Regions from separate parts of the Rhizobium sp. HT1-10 genome, predicted to be linked through region 3. Evidence: predicted binding sites of a transcription regulator. Region 3 holds the regulator's gene; each other region holds the start of a gene.
What was found. The regulator LexA, encoded in region 3, represses DNA repair genes until DNA is damaged. The targets are predictions, from matches to a motif close to TGTTCNNNNTGTGTTCNG.
Positions count from the first base shown of each region.

Region 1 (4,163 bases), on a different contig from region 3:
GGCGTCGCCATCGACGGCTGCGGGCGCTTCGGCAGATGCCACGGGCGCAGCAGCAGCCGGGACATCCTGCTTGCTGAGATGGCCTGCAGCTTCTTCCGCCGGCACCGCATCGGCGCGATAGCCGAGACCCTTCAGGATCTCTTCCATGTCGTCGAGCGTTGCGCCGAGGATCGACAGCATTGCCGTCGTCGTCGTGAAGCGACGGCCGTCATAGGCACCATCGGGGCGCGACGGCTGGCCCGGCTTCCACTGCAGCAGCGGCCGGATCAGGTCGGCGAGACGTTCGAGGATGTCGATACGCACGGCGCGCTTGCCGAGGAAACGGAAGCCGGCGAGCTTGTAGAAGGTACGCTCATAGGTCGAATCCGTCACCACGGAGGTGCGGCCGGCGGCCAGCACCGGAATAAGGTCACCGTAGCCAGGCTTGTCGATGCCGTCATTCTTCAGCGCCCAGAGCAGGGTGATGAGTTCGGCCGGAGCCGGCTTCAGCAGGGCCGGAACGAAGATGTGGTAGGCGCCGAAGCGGATGCCGTAGCGGCGCATCGAGGCGCGCGCGTCCTGATCAAGCGACTTCACTTCTTCCGTCACGTCGCGGCGGAACAGCACGCCGAGATTCTCGACGATCTGGAACGCCAGACCCTTGGCAAGGCCATGCAGGTCCTCGGCGCGCGAGAGATCGTCAAGCGGCTTCAGCACGGTCGAGATGTGATGATTGACGAAGCGCTCGATGCGGGCTGCGACATGGTCACGGGCGTGGCCGGTCAGCTGCTCGTCGGCGAGCAGGATGACGCGCGGGCGCATGATATGATCGCTACCGGTCAGTCGGGCGACGGGATCGCCGAGCCAGCGCACCGTGCCATCGGCACTGATCGCCAGGTCGCCATTGCCGGCCGCATGCATGCGGGCCGCGCGCGCCTCGAATTCCAGACCAAGCGCTTTGAGCGACGCGTTCTGCACGGCCTTGGCGTCCGGACCGTCGGTGCCGCCAATGGGAGAGAACCGGAAACCGGTCAACTGCCCAACATGATGCCCTTCGACGAAGACATCTCCATTTACACTGATTTCAGCTTCCAGCATCGCATTCTCTCTCAGGCGCTTCATGAGCACAGATGTCCTGCGATCAACAAAGCGGTTCGTCAACCTTTGATGTAACGCGTCGGACAATCGATCTTCGATTTCCCGCGTCTTTTCTTGCCAGTGTGTCGGATCGGCAAGCCAACCGGGCCGATTCGAAACATAGGTCCAAGTTCTTATCTGCGCGATTCGCGCCGAAAGCGTGTCGATCTCGCCATCGGTACGGTCAGCGCGCCTGACCTGCTCGGCCATGAAATCCTCGTTCACCGTGCCATGCTGCACGAGATCGGAAAACAGGGCCGAAATCAGATCGGCGTGTTGGGCAGGTGTGATACGCCGATAATCCGGCAATGCACAGGCTTCCCATAATTTTTCTACACGCGCCCTTCCGACGGCGAGACGGGCAACTTCCGGATAGCCGGTCAGTTGCTCCAATGCCTGCTGGTCGACGGAGGGCAGCGAGCGTGTCAGGCCATGGACGCGCGGCGCCGCATCGAGGCTGAGCTTCAACTCCGCAACCGAAGAAAAATCGAGATCCTTGGTGCGCCACTGCAGCACTTTGACATTGTCGAACTGGTGGCTCTCGATGCGGCGCACCAGATCGGAATCGAAGGGATCGACCTGGCCGGTCACCCCGAAGGTGCCATCGCGCAGATGACGGCCGGCGCGGCCGGCGATCTGGCCGAGTTCGCCGGGATTGAGATGGCGGAACTGGTAGCCGTCGAATTTCCGGTCCTGGGCAAAGGCGACGTGATCGACGTCGAGATTGAGGCCCATGCCGATCGCATCGGTGGCGACCAGATATTCGACATCACCGTTCTGGTAGAGCTCGACCTGCGCGTTGCGCGTGCGTGGGCTGAGGGCGCCCAGCACCACGGCGGCGCCGCCGCGCTGGCGGCGGATCAGCTCGGCGATCGCATAGACCTCGTCAGCCGAAAAGGCGACGATGGCGCTGCGCTGCGGCAGGCGGGTGATTTTCTTCTGGCCGGCATAGGCAAGATGAGAAAGCCGTGGCCGCTCGACGACGGTGATGCCCGGCAGCAGGTGTTCGAGGATCGGCCGCATGGTACCGGCACCCAGCAGCAGGGTCTCGTCGCGGCCGCGCAGATGCAGGATACGATCCGTAAAAATATGGCCGCGCTCGAGATCGCCTGCCAGCTGAACTTCATCGATGGCGACGAAGGAGGCGCGCGTTTCGCGCGGCATGGCCTCGACGGTACAGACCGAATAGCAGGCGTTCGGAGGCGCGATCTTTTCTTCGCCGGTGAACAGGGCAACATTCTTGATGCCCACCTTTTCAACGAGACGGGTATAGACTTCGCGCGCCAGCAGCCGCAAAGGCAGGCCGATCATGCCATTGCCGTGCGCGACCATGCGCTCGATGGCGTAATGGGTCTTGCCGGTATTGGTCGGTCCGAGCACCGCGGTTACACCGCGACCGCTCAAAATCATGGGCTGCGAAGTCAGGGTCATATGTCCATGCAAGATGAGGCGCAGCAGCCTTCAGGTTCAGGAACGCTTCGATGAAGCTCCACACAGATGACGAGCATACGTGGCAAACGCAAGGCCCGTGAGCAAAAACAATCTCGATCCCGCAACCACCGCCAGTATTGGAGGGCTGCGCAGCCGCATCGCCGAGCCTATGAATGCACAGGAACAGCCAAGGAACAAAGCGGCGACGAATCAGTGACTCCTGTGGATTCACCCTTCGTTCCAGGCTGCATGGTGGCTGATGCGCGCCCCGAGAGGGTCGCCTCGGCACCCTGCCCCATCTCTTTTCTTGCGCCTGACGGGCTTACGTTGGCGCAGGCGCCTTGATGGTCGTCAAAGCAAATATTTGAAGAGACAAGCGGAACAAGTTTCCGTGAGTCGCGTTGCTAGGGTCAGTGAAATCGACTGGAGTGAAGGGAACAGACCATGCTAGGCACAATCTTACTCGTTGTACTGGTTCTTCTATTGATTGGTGCTCTGCCGAACTGGGGCTATAGCAGCGGTTGGGGCTACGGTCCTTCCGGTGGCCTTGGTCTCGTCGTGGTCATTATTCTCGTTCTTGTCCTGATGGGACGGATTTAGTTCGTAATATGTGTTAGACCGTTCCGGTCCATTAACTAGGGAGCAAGACATGAAAAAAATCATTATCGCAGTCGCACTTATCGGCACGCTCGCATCGTGCACGCCTGAAGAGCGCGGCACGGCCATTGGTGCCGGCACCGGCGCGGTTATCGGCGGTGCTGTCACCAATAGCTGGGGAGGCGCAGCAGTCGGCGCAGTCGCAGGCGGCCTCGTCGGCAACCTGATCGGCCACTCGGAACGCCGCGGCTACTGCGTCTATCGCGACCGTTATGGCCAGCGTTACGAAGCACGTTGCCGCTAAGCTTCGGCACAAGCATTGGAATTGGGCGCTGCGGCGCCCTTTTTCATGGGCGCTTTCGGAGGGCGGCACGCCGTTGACGACGAAGTGAACGGTAGCCCCTTTCATTTCCCATCCGCTGTACCGATATACCTGGAACACGAGCAATACTGCCCGTTCCCTGATGGGATACTCGCTGAAAGGAGTGGCTGCTTCATGGTTGAGTTGGTCACAGAAATAGCAGCGATTGCCTCGATCGCAGTCGCCGCCGCCGTCACTACCGCCGCCGTATTGTCCAACCAGCGCAAGGAGCGCAGTCGCGTGCTCGTGCCGGTTCGCTCGAGAAACGGCCGCCGCTGAGCCGTTTGCAGGGAGAGCGTTTCTAGGAAAACGGAAACGCTCAGGCTCCTGACCTCGATGTGCTCGGACGTAAATCCCAGCCTACTCGGTGAAATCTCCTAGGCGAAATACTGACCGCCATTGGCGGATATCGTAGATCCCGTGATGAAACCGGCGTCGTCGGCAACGAGAAAGACGACGCAGCGCGCGATCTCTTCCGGGTCTCCCAGCCTGCCGACCGGGATCTGCGGCAGTATCTTCTCTGTCATGACCTTTTCAGGCACCGTCAGCATCATGTCCGTCGCGGTATAGCCGGGGCAGATCGCATTGACGGTGATGTTTTTCGAGGCGCCCTCCTGGGCAAGCGCCTTGGTAAAACCGATGTCGCCCGCCTTGGCAG
Region 1 covers NZ_JBCEBQ010000002.1:229,819-233,981, forward strand. The annotation lists gene VH564_RS06170 (helicase-related protein) at 1-2,547, opposite strand, end outside; gene VH564_RS06175 (DUF3309 family protein) at 2,992-3,147, shown strand; gene VH564_RS06180 (YMGG-like glycine zipper-containing protein) at 3,197-3,448, shown strand; gene VH564_RS06185 (hypothetical protein) at 3,641-3,784, shown strand; gene phbB (acetoacetyl-CoA reductase) at 3,883-4,163, opposite strand, start outside.
Region 1: a site for LexA is predicted at 2,727-2,744, ahead of VH564_RS06170 (helicase-related protein). Genes of this name have one in related genera too.

Region 2 (4,163 bases), on a different contig from region 3:
AACCCTGGGTTTCCGTCTGGGCATTGCTGGCGATACGCTCGGCCTGCTCGGCGCGCGAGATCTGGGCGCGCACCGCGTCCATCATGGCCGAAATGGCGCTGGCAGTCTCGGTGATCGAAGCGGCCTGGCGTTCGGTGCGTCCGGCCAGCTCGGTTGCACCCGTGCGCATTTCCGCCGAACCCGAATGGACAGCCATCGAGTTGCCGCCGATTGCGCTCATGGTTTCGCTGAGTGTGGCCAAGGCCCTGTTGAAATTGATCCGCAACCCCTCGAGGTCGGCGGGGAAGGCTGTGTCGATCCGGTAGGCCAGATCGCCGGTAGCGAGGTGACGAAGGCCTTCGTCGAGGCTATCGACGACCTCCTGCAGCGTGCGAGCTTCAGCATCGCGCTCGGCAAGTCGCGCACGGCGGTCGGCTTCGGCGCTTTTCTGCGCCTCGGCGCTGGCTGCCTCGAGTAGCCGCTGGTCGAGCAAGGACTGGCGGAAACGCGCCAGCGCCTTGGCCATGATGCCGATCTCGTCGCTGCGGGTCTGGCTGCTGATTTCGCTGTCGAGCTTGCCGTCGGCGACATCGCGGGTGACGGCCGCCAGGCGGGCAAGCGGCGAAAACAGCAGCTTCATCACAAGCCCCGTCGCCAGCGCCACCAGCACCAGGACGCCGAGCCCGATGAGCGTCAGCAGAATGGCAATGCTGACAGACCCGGCGTTCAACTCGCTTTTCAGCACGCTTTCGACGACGAGAAAATGCTTGTCGCCAAAGACGATCGGCCGCGCATAGGCGCGCGCGGCGCCGTCGGGGCGCTGCAGATCGGCAACGCTGATATCATTCTGGGTGAGCGCCGCTGCGGCAAAGCCATAGGCGGCGCCATCGATCGTCACGAGATGGCCGGCTTCGTCGACGCCGAGGACAGACCCATCTTCAGAGACGACCACGGACCGCGCCGAACTTCCCTGCGGGTTGCCCTTCGACAGGACGGCGGCAAGCATGTCGTCGCGCACCTGAAATATGATGATGCCCTTCGGTACGCCGAGCTTGATGAAGGGGACGGCGAAATAAGTGGCGCCTTCTTTGGTGGCCGGATCGACGTTGAGGCCGGAGAAAGCCGACGGCGCCACGTCGTTTGTTGCTTTTGCCGCATTGTCGACGGCCTTGGCATAGACCTGCCCCAGGCTCGAGGCGCTCCAGGCTGGAGACTTCAAGTTCTCGGCGAAGGCAGGTCCCTTCTTGTAGGAGTAGATGACGGCACCATCCATGTCGGCGATCAACAGGTCGCTGAAGGGCGAGCCCTGGAGATCGCGGCTGATTTCCGTCTGCGCCGTTTCATGGCTGGAATAGTAGAAGCCGCTTGGTCCCGTCGGCTTCAGCAGCTTCTCCCTCTGATCGGCGGGATTAGGGTTTTGCGTGACGAATGCTTTCTGCAGCTCGGCGCGGGCATCGCCCGATGTCTTTTCGATCGTCTTCCAGCCACTGCGCAGGCTGGTAATGGACATCTGGATCGCCTCGATCCGGGCGATGGAATCGGCCTGTGTGCCGATCTGCTGCAACTGGTCCTTCAGCATGTCGCCGCGGAACACCAGCACGCTTTTCTTCGCCTGAAGAGCCTGTTCCTCCGACATGCGGTTGCTGGCCATATAGGCGAGCCCGTCCAGCACCGCGACGGACGCAAGGGTCAGCAGCAGGAACGTGGCGATCACCTTGAAGGACAACGATTTGAACCGAGTCATGACAGAACCTCTGAACTCTCGCTTCACCTGAGGTTGAAACGATGCGGAGAAAAAACGGGTCGAAGAGTAAGCACATGTCGTTCTGCCGGGGGCGGACCAGTCGCTTCGGCTATTCTGTCGACGATTCCTCTAAATGGCTTAACTGCCCGTAAAGACCCGCGAGGATTGCAACGATGTTTTTGCTTTGTTCACATTTTTCTGGCACAGAGCCACGATGAACGTTAGGTTGGACACCATGCAGAACACGATTCGTATCATCGGCATCGACCCTGGCCTGCGCCGCATGGGCTGGGGCATCATCGACGTGCTTGGCAACTCACTTCGATTCGTTGCCTCGGGCACGGTGCTGTCCGATGGTGACATGGATCTGGCCTCTCGGCTGTGCCAGCTGCACGACGGCCTGTCGGATGTGGTCCACGGCCATCAGCCGCATGAAGCAGCGGTCGAGCAGACATTCGTCAACAAGGATGCCGTTGCGACGTTGAAGCTCGGCCAGGCGCGCGGCATCGCCATGCTGGTGCCGGCTCGCGCCGGACTTCCCGTCGCCGAATACGCGCCGAATGCGGTCAAGAAGGCCGTCATCGGCGTCGGCCACGGTGAGAAGCAGCAAATCCACATGATGCTGAAGATCCTGATGCCGAAGGCAGAGTTCAAGGGCAACGACGCCGCCGACGCGCTGGCGATTGCCATCTGCCACGCCCATAATCGGGGCGGCAACCGTATGCGCCAGGCACTGCTCGCCGCCGGCTGACATCTGCCATCTGACTGAGATCAACCCTACGGATATTCGATGATCGGCAAACTCAAAGGCACTATCGAGGAAATCGGCGAAGACTATGCGCTGGTCGATGTTCATGGCGTCTGTTACGTCGCCTACTGTTCGAGCCGCACGCTCGCCAAGCTCGGCGGTGTGGGCGAAGCCTGCGTGCTGTTCATCGAGACCTATGTGCGCGAGGACCAGCTCAAGCTGTTCGGCTTCCTTACCGTCATGGAGCGGGAGTGGTTCATCCTGCTGCAGAGCGTCCAGGGCGTGGGTGCCAAGGTCGCACTGGCCGTGCTTTCGACGCTGAGCACTGCGGAACTTGCCAATGCCATCGCGCTGCAGGACAAGACGGTCATTTCGCGGGCACCGGGCGTCGGCCCGAAAGTGGCGATGCGGATGGTGTTGGAGTTGAAGAACAAAGCCCCGTCCTTCGCCGGCGAGGCTCTGAATATCGGGTTCAAGCAGGAGATCGGCGAGGGCGTCGCCGCGGCACCGGTCTCGGATGCGGTGTCGGCGCTCACCAATCTCGGCTATTCCCGCGACCAGGCCGCCAATGCCGTTGCCGCTGCGATGAAGACGGCTGGGGAGGGGGCAGACAGTGCCAAGCTGATCCGGTTGGGGTTGCGGGAACTGTCGAAGTGAGGATTCCGACATTTTTGATTTCGTCGGAACCCCATGCTATTTTCCTCATCTCTGGAGAGGCGAGAGATTTCCGATGACCATCTGGGAAGCAAGGCTGTCTGGCAAGGGGCAGGTGACCATCCCGAAGGGAATGCGTGAGGCACTCAATTTGCGACCTGGTGACCAGCTGGTTTACAGCGTGATCGATGGTCAGGTGATTATGACTGCGAAGACGATCGACCTCAAGGACCTCGCCGGCTATCTCGGCGACCCGCCGAAAGGACCCTCGGCGATTGCCGATATCGATGCTGCCGCAGTCGCCGCTGCCGGTGCCAGCGTCTTCGAGACAAGCGATGACGAAAGCTCGGATGTCGCGGCATGACAGTGTTCGGTCTGGATACCAACGTCGTCATCCGCCTTCTGACGAATGACGATCCACACCAGCGCCGTTTGGCGCTTGAATTTGCCGAGGGGCTGGGCAGGGACTACACGGGCTTTGTCTCTTTATTGACGGTTGTCGAACTCGATTGGGCGCTGCGTTCCGGACTGGGATTTTCCCGTCAGGATGTTGTCCGGACCGTCGATAAGCTGCTGCAAGTGCGTGGCCTGGAGTTCGAATCGCACCATCTGATCATCAGGGCCTTGCGCGTCGTCTCTGCTGAGAACATCGATTTCGCAGATGCGCTGATCACGTTTCGCTCGGAGGAGGCCGGTTGCCGGTCGACCAAGACGTTCGACAGGAAGGCCGCATCCCGCGCCCCAGGAATGGAACTGCTCGCATGACCGACCCCGCCCGCCTGATCACGCCGGAGAAGCGTGGCGAAGACCTGGATACGACGCTGCGGCCGCAGTCGCTCGACGAATTCACCGGCCAGGCGGATGCCCGCGCCAATCTCAAGGTGTTCATCGAGGCGGCCAAGAACCGGGGCGAGGCACTCGATCACGTTCTGTTCGTCGGTCCGCCGGGCCTCGGCAAGACGACGCTGGCGCAGATCATGGCCAAGGAACTTGGCGTCAATTTCCGTTCCACCTCGGGTCCCGTCATTGCCAAGGCCG
Region 2 covers NZ_JBCEBQ010000006.1:180,107-184,269, forward strand. The annotation lists gene VH564_RS16775 (methyl-accepting chemotaxis protein) at 1-1,723, opposite strand, end outside; gene ruvC (crossover junction endodeoxyribonuclease RuvC) at 1,959-2,474, shown strand; gene ruvA (Holliday junction branch migration protein RuvA) at 2,514-3,128, shown strand; gene VH564_RS16790 (AbrB/MazE/SpoVT family DNA-binding domain-containing protein) at 3,202-3,489, shown strand; gene VH564_RS16795 (PIN domain-containing protein) at 3,486-3,890, shown strand; gene ruvB (Holliday junction branch migration DNA helicase RuvB) at 3,887-4,163, shown strand, end outside.
Region 2: a site for LexA is predicted at 1,898-1,915, ahead of ruvC (crossover junction endodeoxyribonuclease RuvC). Genes of this name have one in related genera too.

Region 3 (4,163 bases):
ACCGGGCAGGTGCAGCGGCGTGAGGTGGATGATCAGGGCCGCTGGCGCTACACGCTCGATTTGCTGGCGACGGAGGGGCCGATCGTGGGCCGGCCGCCCGATCAGATATCCGTCCTGGTGCGCGGCCAGGATGTGCCATTCGACCTCGGGGACATCATCGAGGGCAGGGCGCGGCTCAGTCCGCCGGCCGGCCCGGCATTGCCAAGCCTCCATGATTTCGCCTTCACTGCCTATTTCGACGGCACAGGCGCCAACGGATTTTTCTATGGTCAGCCGCAGCGCCTGATGTCGGCGGAAGAAGATAGCAGCGAGCGGTCTGTGCTCGACCGCGCCGACCGTTGGCTGACCGCTCTCAGGGGGCGCATCGGCGATCGCATCCGCATGCTGCTGCCAGGCGATACCGGCGCCTTTGCAGCATCGCTGGTCAACGATCAGCGTCGCGCCATTTCGCCGGAGACGACGGAGGCGCTGCGGGTCTCGGGCCTCGCCCACATCATCGCCATTTCGGGGCTGAACATGGCGCTGTCAGCCGGTATCTTCTATGTCGGGCTGCGGCATGGGCTGAGCCTCTTCCCCCGCCTGGCGCAGGCCTGGCCGACCAAGAAGATCGCCGCCATCGGCGCACTGGCAACGGTGACCGCCTACTACTTCATTTCGGGTTTCGGCGTCTCGGCCGAGCGCGCCTTCATCATGATGGCGATCATGCTGGTCGCTGTGCTGTTCGACCGGCCGTCCTTTAGCCTGCGCAACGTCGCGCTATCGGCGATCGCCATCCTCATTCTCTCGCCCTCCCAGATCCTCGGCCCGAGCTTTCAGATGTCCTATGCGGCCACGATTGCGCTTGTCTCCGGCTATTCACTCTGGAAGCGGCGGCCGGCCCGCGAGCGCCGCTTCGCCGCGTTCCGGCCGCCCATGCCGGTGCGCTTCATCGGCCGCTTCTTTGCCGGCATCGCCACGACGTCCTTCATCGGCGGTGCTTCGACCGCCATCTTCTCGATCGAACATTTTCATCGCTTGGCGACCTATGGCTTGGTCGCCAATCTTGCGGCCATGCCGATTGTCTCGTTCCTCGTCATGCCCGTCGGCATGATCGCGATGCTACTGATGCCCTTCGGCTTCGATGGAATCTTCTGGGTTGTCACCGGATGGGGACTTGATCTCGTCATGGACATCGCCCGTACCGTCGCCAGCTGGGGCGGAAATGTGCCATTTGCGCGACTGCCGTTCTGGCTGTTTCCGACCATCATTGTCGGCTTCCTGCTGATGACCCTGCTGCGCACCGCGCTGCGCCACGCCGGAGCGGTGTTGATAGCAGCCTCGGTCCTTGCTGCAGCTGTCATGCCGCCGAAGCCAATGTCCGAACTCTTGATTTCGGAAGATGGCGAACTGGTTGCATTGCTGCAGGACGGGCGTTTGGAGCCGAACCGCGAGCGTCCGCCTGACTTCATCTACCAGCAATGGCTGAAGGCGCTGCCGATCTCAGGAGAAACACCGCCGAAGATGCTGGCGCCGGATCAATCGACCCCCGCCCGTGCGCCGCGCGGAAGCCCGCGGACACGCCTCGACGGCCAACAGCAAAAGATCCTGCGGACGGCCATGGAAACCGCACTGGAGAGTGTGGCGGACGGCGGCTTTGCCTGTCACGCAAGGGATTGGTGTGTCGCCATGCTCGCCAACGGGCAGATCGTCTCGACAATTTCCGATGCCGCCTATCTCGGGCCGGCCTGCGATACCGCCGATATCGTCGTCACCCCCATAAAACTGCGGACCCAAAGCTGCCGCTCCGGCGGGACGCTCTATACCGGCGCGTCCCTGCGCAAATCGGGATCGGTCGAAATCGACCTTGCGCCCGACAGGCCACGCGTCCTGCCTGCATTCACCAGCTTAAACCGTCCATGGGAGCGCCATCGCGCCTATGACTGGCGCAAGGCGTCCTACTCGGATGCTTCGGCAACGTCACCGGTCAGTGATAGCGGCGAATAAGCCCCACCAGCCGGCCCTGGATCTTGACCCGGTCAGGTCCGAAGATGCGCGTCTCATAGGCCGGATTGGCCGCCTCGAGCGCAATCGATGCGCCCTTGCGGCGAAACCGCTTCAGCGTCGCTTCCTCGTCGTCGACCAGGGCAACGATGATGTCGCCTGGGCTTGCGGTGCTGGCATTGCGGATGATGACCGTATCGCCATCGAAGATGCCGGCTTCGATCATCGAATCGCCGCGCACTTCGAGCGCATAGTGCTCACCGGCGCCGACCATGTCAGACGGCACCATGATGTCATGGGTGTTGTTCTGGATGGCGGCAATCGGCACACCGGCCGCGATCCGCCCCATCACCGGCAGCGATACCGATCCGCTGCGATCCTCGGCCACCGGCTTTGGCGGCGTCGATGCAGGCTGTGTCTTGCCAAGGCTGCCCTCGATGACGCTCGGCGAGAAGCCGCGTCGCGGCTGCAGGCTGGCATTGTAGGCATCGGGTAGTTTGATGACCTCGATCGCCCTTGCCCTGTTCGGCAGGCGGCGTATGAAGCCGCGCTCTTCCAGTGCCGTGATCAGTCGGTGGATGCCGGACTTGGAGGCGAGGTCGAGCGCATCCTTCATCTCGTCGAAGGAGGGAGGGACACCGGATTCCTTCATTCGTTCATGAATGAAGAGAAGCAGTTCCTGTTGCTTGCGCGTCAACATTGATTTTCGAGCTCCAAGTGCGAAACAAAGCCAGAACAGACACTATATGTTCCATATGTGTTCCGCAAGGGACTAAATTTCGGTGAAGAGGTTGGAAATCGCATCATTTTGCCCGATCATCGGGCAGTCGGCTGCGAAGTCTTGCCGCCAGGGGGACATGCCTATGACAGCTGCCTATCCGATCGATCATCTGGTGCTACCGACCTGCGACCTCGCATCGGTGCGGGAGCGTCTCGGAAAGCTGGGGTTCACGGTCGCCGCAGAGGCCCGTCACCCCTTCGGCACCGAAAATGCCTGCGTTTTCTTTGCCGACAAGACCTATCTCGAGCCGCTTGCGGTCGCCAGTCTCTCGGAATGCGAAGATACGGCCGTTGATGGCAATGTGTTCACGGCCCGGGACCAGGCTTTCCGCTTCCGGGTTGGAGATGACGGCTTCTCGGCGATGGTATTCGGGACCGAGGATGCAGAGGCCGACGACAACCGCTTTCGGGCAATGGCGCTGTCGGCCGGCCAGATGCTGGAATTCAGCCGGCCGATGCGGATGCCCGATGGGAGCGAATCGGTGGCCGGCTTTCGTCTTGCCTTCGCCGCCGATCTGCGCGCGCCCGACTTCTTCGCCTTTACCTGTCAGCGCATCAATCCCTTGCCGTCTGACCGCGCGGTCCTGGAGCAGCATGCCAACGGGGTCGTCGGCATCTCTCGCGTGGTGCTGTCGGCGCGCGATCCGTCGGCATTTTCGGACTTTGTCAGCGAAGTGGCGCGGGGCGCCGCATTGCCTCCGCATTCCTTCGGCACCACTGTCGAGGCGGCGAACGGGCGGATCGACATCTTGAACGAGGAGGGTATGCAGGCCTTTTACGAGACGGGTACGGGAGGCGCCGACGCGGGCCTTTTCGGACGAGCGATCGTCTTTGCGGTGCTTGATCTTTCCGTGACAGAGGCGCATTTGGCTGCTAACGGCGTGACCTACACGCGCAAGAGCAACACTATCTTGGTGAAGTCGGCTCCCGGGCAGGGGGCATTGTTCGCCTTCGAGGAGACAGCATGAGCCATCCGACAAATTCAGACGTGGTCGCCGGCGAAGGTCCCGGCAAGGTCGTCTTTTCCAACAGCAAGCGCCTGTCGCTGATCGCCGGTCCCTGCCAGATGGAGAGCCGCGACCATGCCTTCACGATGGCCGGTAAGCTCAAGGAGCTGTGTGCTTCGCTCGGCATCGGTCTCGTCTACAAGTCGTCCTTCGACAAGGCCAACCGTACGTCGCTCTCCGCCCAGCGCGGCCTGGGACTGGAGGCGGCGCTCGAGATCTTCGCCGACCTGAAGAAAGAATATGGCTTTCCTGTTCTCACCGACATCCATACGGAAGAGCAGTGCGCCATCGTTGCCAAGACCGTGGATGTCCTGCAGATCCCGGCCTTCCTGTCGCGCCAGACCGATCTTCTTGTTGCCGCCGCCAAGACCGGCAGGATCATCAATGTCAAGAAGG
Region 3 covers NZ_JBCEBQ010000008.1:164,794-168,956, reverse strand. The annotation lists gene VH564_RS19525 (ComEC/Rec2 family competence protein) at 1-1,983, shown strand, start outside; gene lexA (transcriptional repressor LexA) at 1,964-2,680, opposite strand; gene VH564_RS19515 (VOC family protein) at 2,844-3,728, shown strand; gene kdsA (3-deoxy-8-phosphooctulonate synthase) at 3,725-4,163, shown strand, end outside.